Regions from separate parts of the Shewanella sp. YQ_9 genome, predicted to be linked through region 1. Evidence: predicted binding sites of a transcription regulator. Region 1 holds the regulator's gene; the other holds the start of a gene.
The links. The regulator LexA, encoded in region 1, represses DNA repair genes until DNA is damaged. The targets are predictions, from matches to a motif close to TACTGTATNNNNATACAGTA.
Positions count from the first base shown of each region.

Region 2: a site for LexA is predicted at 982-1,001, ahead of recG (ATP-dependent DNA helicase RecG). Genes of this name have one in related genera too.

Region 1 covers NZ_JBICJO010000020.1:138,070-141,103, reverse strand. Annotated here, with positions in the region: partial or broken gene coxB (cytochrome c oxidase subunit II) at 1-700, opposite strand, end outside; gene ACF8D4_RS06190 (cell division inhibitor SulA) at 1,169-1,660, opposite strand; gene lexA (transcriptional repressor LexA) at 1,657-2,277, opposite strand; gene plsB (glycerol-3-phosphate 1-O-acyltransferase PlsB) at 2,543-3,034, shown strand, end outside.
Region 2 covers NZ_JBICJO010000004.1:7,800-10,833, forward strand. Annotated here, with positions in the region: gene ACF8D4_RS01160 (hypothetical protein) at 1-437, shown strand, start outside; gene ACF8D4_RS01165 (YrhK family protein) at 608-847, shown strand; gene recG (ATP-dependent DNA helicase RecG) at 1,018-3,034, shown strand, end outside.

The DNA.
Region 1 (3,034 bases):
CGTGGTCTTTACCGCAAAGCTCGGCACATTGGCCGCGGTAGATCCCCGGTTTGTCCACCCGGGTCCAGGCTTCGTTAATAAAACCGGGATTGGCGTCTTTTTTGACGGCAAAGGCGGGCACCCACCAGGAGTGGATCACATCATCTGAGGTCATCAGGAATCGGACTTTGCGATTGATGGGCAATACCAAAGGCTTGTCGACTTCAAGTAAGTAGTGCTCGCCCTTGGCTTCCTGGCCTTCTATCTGGGATCTCGGCGTTGCCAATATGCTGAAGAAGTCGATGTCTTCGCCGAAATAGCTGTAGTGCCATTTCCATTGCGAGCCGGTGATCTTGACCGTCAAGTCGGCATCACTGGGATCTTCCATGGCAATCAGCGTTTTGGTTGCGGGGATTGCCATCAGGATCAGGATTAAAAAGGGGATAAGCGTCCAGGCAATTTCTACCTTGGTACTTTCATGGAATTGGGACGCGACTGCCCCTTTGGACTTCCTATGGTTGATCATGGCGTAGATCATCACGCCGAATACGACCAAACCTATGGCGCAACAGATATAAAGAATGATCATGTGCAGGTGATACACCTTGCCACTGATCTCAGTTACCCCTTGAGTCATATTCAAGGGCATATCTGCCTGAGCGCCTGGAGACAACAAGCTGACGCACAACAAGGTCAGCAAAACACACAGCCATTGCTTCACAAGACATCTCCTCTGTCAATTGCATTCGCAACTACAAAGAAGAGTCACACAGTAAGTCTTTGCTCTATGCAAACTCTTCAGTTCCCAAAAAAGCAACGATGACTTCAAAGTGCGGCGGCGGTTTCACTTAGCTCTAGGTATACAGGTGGTGACCACTGTTGCACTTACCGCTGAATATACTCAGCATTTCCGGCGACGGCACCACTCGCTATGAATCGAAATGGGGCGGTCAACCTACGACGAATTGCATGGAGATAACACAATCGTTGTTCTTACATTACTTGTAGATTAAATATTGATCAAGATCACGATGTTTTCTAACTATATGAAAAAAAAGCGTCTGTTAATCCAGAGGTGAATTCTGTGTGAGTAGCAGAGCTGCGCGGTTTGCCGCCGATTGACAGGGGAAGGCATTGCACCAAAAAGGCACAGAAAAAAGGCCATCCCAGGGATGGCCTTTAAACACAATCAATGGATGGAGTGGGTAAGTTCGTTGAGGTGGTTATCCACCTCTTTCGCCTGCTGTCCCGTTTCCAACACTATGCCCATGGCTCTGGCGTTACGGGCGACCAGCTGCAATCGGCGGTTATCACGGGCATCCAGGCTGTCTATCCAACTGATCACTGCACTGGAGGTGCCGTTGGTCAGGGCTCTTTCCGTTGCCCACAAGGCTTCTACTTCATCCTTGGTGCGCACCAAGAGTACTCTATCCATTCTGACACCGGCCCTTGCTAAGGTTTCTTTGTAACCTATGCTGGCCGGGGCGTTAATCAAGACTATCCAGCGTCCCTGTTGACTCAATTGCGCCAATTGAGGGCAGAGGCGCAATAATTCCTGACGTCCCTGGCTATGGCTGGCCAAGCTGGAGATACCGGTATGTTGCCAAGGCTGATTGCCGGCAATACCGGTGTCTGTCCACAGGCCTGGGTGTCTTGGGGCGTTGCCAGTCATTATGCTCATAGCCAGTCTCCATTGCGTATTATCCCTACCGCCAGTCCTTCAATGGTCAATGGCTGGAAAGTCAGGTCGACTTTGATTGGGGAGTAAGCCTCGTTCTCGGCATGTAGATAAACCACATTACCTTTCTTTTCAAAGCGTTTCACAGTTACATCGTCTTCAACCCTGGCCACCACGACTTGACCGTTACGGGCTTCCTGTACCTTGTGAACCGCCAGGAGATCACCTTCGAGAATACCTATGTTCTTCATGCTGTCGCCGCGTACCCGTAGCAGAAAGTCGGCATTGGGGTGGAACATGCCAGGGTCGACCTGGTAATACTGCTCAACGTGTTCCTGAGCCAGTATGGGTTCACCGGCGGCAACCTGACCAATCAGGGGCAAGCCTGTTTCTGACTCCGCTTGTTCATCATGAGGCAGGCGAATACCACGAGAGGTGCCTGGCATGATCTCAATACAGCCTTTCTTGGCCAATGCCTTGAGGTGTTCCTCGGCGGCATTGGCGCTCTTGAAGCCCAGCCGGGTGGCAATTTCGGCCCGGGTTGGCGGCATGCCGGTGTCGGCTATATTGCGTTTAATCAGTTCCAGAATCTGTGCCTGGCGCGGTGTCAGTGGTCTCATGGTGATTCCTGTTTTTTCATACAGTACCTGTCAGTATATACAGTATTTTTGTCAGTGCAAGTATTAACCAAAATTGAAACTTTTAGGGAGCGGATAAGTAAGCCATTCGGTGCTTTGGTTTTAACGGCTTGTCTGATGCAGCATGGGGAGTTCAAGGCATTGGCCAGAGGAACTGCCGGGGCCGGTTCGCACCTTCCCTAGCTAAGGTTCAGGAAATTCTGGTATTCTATTGGGCTATTGATTGTGGCTCAGACACTGAAAAAACATGTCCAAACAAGATTCATTCTGGTTTAAATCTCTTCGCTGGCTCCAAAGCAAGCTGGTGCATACCACTGTGGTGCCTCAGGATCCTTTCGCCGATTTGAACCTGGATCCGGCCAAGCCGATGGCCTATGTAATGAAGACGGAATCTGTCAGTGATATTGCGGCATTGGCGGAAGTCACCCGTAAGTTTGGTTTGCCTTGTCCTTATGAGGCACTCAAGGTTGATGATATTACCGTTCCCCGAGTCGTCTGCCTGGAAGGAGCCAAGCCCCTATTCGGCAAGCGCAAGAGCAACAAGCCATTTCTCAGCTGTTTCACTTCTCTGCTGAACCTGCATCAGGCCAATCCACAACTGGATATTCAATTGGTGCCAGTGAGCCTCTATTGGGGCCGCACTCCGGGTAAGGAAGATGACAGCATGCGTGCCGCCGTATTTGAGCGGGAAAATCCCACTTGGCTGCGCAAGTTTCTGATGATCCTGTTCCTGGGGCGC
Region 2 (3,034 bases), on a different contig from region 1:
TACTGGTGTTGGACCCAGCCAGACAGGACACTTGGTTTACGGCTGCCATCATAGCTATAGTGCTGGGGCTCAGCGGCATCATCATGGGCCTGAACCTCTACCGCCTGCTCAAACCCGTTACTCTGGATCTGCAACAGGGCTGCTTCTTCCGGGGCGGAAAAAGCAAGCCTCTCAGTCAACTCTGCCGCATAGAGGTGCAACGCAATACCTATAACGAAAGATTCAGAAGTCACATGCTTGAACACCTGACTGACGAAGAGCTCATAAGTGTCAGCGTGGTACTCTGTTTTGCTGAGCGTGAGCGACTCGGTTTTGGCCTGTTCAAACCTCAAAAGCAGGCCACAGACAAGGCCAGAGCCTACGCACAAACACTCGCCGAACTGATAGGCTTTAACGGCGAAATAACAGTTACCCAGGGTTCAGGCCTGGGCCGTTAAGTTACGCTACTCTTTAGCCAAGCCTGACAAACCAAAGGGGCCAGCTGTTAACTTAATTCAATGATTATGTTGATATATTTATACACACAAAAACAAAGGGAATTAGATTTGCGCTCGGAGGATGGCAGCGTTAAGGTATCGCGGCGAATCATAACTACCAAGAAGGAACCATGATCGACAGTAAGCAGCGATATTTTGCCGAGCAAGATATCAAAGCCCCCGCCACCCCTCTTCCCAAACACGCCTTGTTCAATACCCTAAGCGACCTGATAGTCGCTCTCTGTTTTCTACTGGGCAGCTTCTTTTTTCTCACAGATGTTCACACTATTATCGGCGCCTGGCTGTTTGTAATAGGCAGTGTTCAGCTACTGATAAAGCCCCTGGTCACCCTGCTCAACTGGTGGCGCTGACAGATTAATCTGCCACCAATATATCAGGGCTTTTGCCATACACTCGCCCCCAGGCAGAAGCCCTGCCACCATTGCGCCACACTTTACCCAGCCGATAAACGCAACGCATTGCCAAGGGCTATTTCTCTGATAGTATATGTATAAATTCACAGTAATCCGGTGCTAAAGGTTTGCAGAGACTGGATCTTATTGCTATCACCGAGCTCAAGGGCGTAGCCGCTAAAATGGCTGAGAAACTGCACAAGCTCGGAATCAACACGGTACAGGATCTGCTGTTCCACCTGCCGCTGCGCTACGAAGACAGAACCCGCATCTACCCCATAGCCAGCCTTACTCCCGGCAGCTACGGCACCATAGAAGCCGAAATTCAGTCCAGCCAGATCATCAATGGCCGCAAGCGTATGTTGATCTGCAATGTCCGTGATGACAGCGGCACCATGACCCTGAGGTTCTTCAATTTCTCAGCCGCCCAGCGCAATGCCATGCAACAAGGTCTGACCATTAGAGCCTACGGCGAAGTGCGCCGAGGTAACCACCAGGCCGAGATCATTCATCCGGATTACAAGATACTCAAAGGCGACGAACCGCCCAACCTCAGTGAAACCCTGACGCCCATCTATCCCACCACTGAAGGGCTCAAGCAGGCCAGTTGGATGAAATTGACCGAGCAGGCTCTAAACCTGCTGCAGGAGGACGGACTGCAGGAGTTACTGCCCGAGGCGCTGCGCCCCAATCAGCAAAGCCTGGCTCAGGCGGTGCGCACCCTGCATAGGCCCCCGGCGGATGTCGATATCTACCGTCTGGAACAGGGGCAACACCCGGCGCAGCAACGCCTGGTGCAGGAAGAACTGCTGGCGCATAACCTGTCTATGCTCAAGCTCAGAGAGCGCAGTAATCATGACAAAGCCGTGCCTTTGCCCGCCACCCGCGCTTTACTCAATCCCTTCCTCGCCGCCTTGCCCTTTAAACCTACGGGGGCGCAGCAGCGAGTGGTGGCAGATATCGGCCGCGATATTGAAAAGCCGCAACCCATGATGCGCCTGGTTCAGGGCGATGTTGGCTCGGGCAAGACCCTGGTGGCGGCCATGGCCGCACTGCAGGCGATAGAAAACGGTTATCAGGTGGCCATGATGGCACCCACTGAGCTGTTGGCCGAGCAACATGCGATTAATTTCAGTCAGTGGCTGGAGCCATTGGGGCTCAAGGTCGGCTGGCTGGCGGGCAAGCTCAAGGGCAAGGCCAGGGCTCAGTCGCTGGAGGATATCGCCTCCGGCAGTGCCCACATGGTGATAGGCACCCACGCCATCTTTCAAGAACAGGTACAGTTTCACAAGCTGGCGTTGATCATCATAGATGAGCAACACAGATTCGGCGTACATCAGCGCCTGGGGCTGAGAGAGAAAGGCATCAGCCAGGGTTTTCATCCCCACCAGCTGATCATGACGGCAACCCCTATTCCCCGCACCCTGGCGATGACCGCCTATGCGGATTTGGATACCTCCATCATCGACGAGTTGCCGCCGGGGCGCACCCCGGTCACCACAGTGGCCATCAGTGACAGTCGGCGTCAGGAGGTGATCGATAGGGTACGTCAGGCGGCGCTCAATGACGGTCGCCAGGCCTACTGGGTCTGCACCCTTATCGAGGAATCCGAAGTGCTTGAGTGCCAGGCGGCCGAAGACACCTGCGAAGAACTGCGTGCCGCCCTGCCGGAGCTGAGCATAGGCCTGGTACATGGCCGTATGAAGAGCGCCGAAAAACAACAAGTCATGGATAGCTTCAAACGCGGCGACCTCAAGTTGTTGGTGGCCACCACTGTCATTGAAGTGGGGGTCGATGTACCCAACGCCAGTCTGATGATCATCGAAAACCCGGAACGGCTCGGGCTGGCACAGTTGCACCAGTTGCGCGGCCGGGTCGGTCGCGGCGCCGTGGCCAGCCACTGCGTCCTGCTGTACAAGGCACCGCTGTCACACACGGCTACCAAACGGCTTGGAGTATTGCGTCAGAGCAACGACGGCTTTGTGATTGCCCAAAAAGATCTGGAGATCCGCGGCCCCGGTGAAGTGCTGGGCACCCGCCAGACAGGTATAGCCGATATGAAGGTGGCCGATCTGGTACGGGATCAGGCGCTTATTCCCCACATCCAGAAACTGGCTCGCCACGTGATGAGCCAAGCACCGGAGA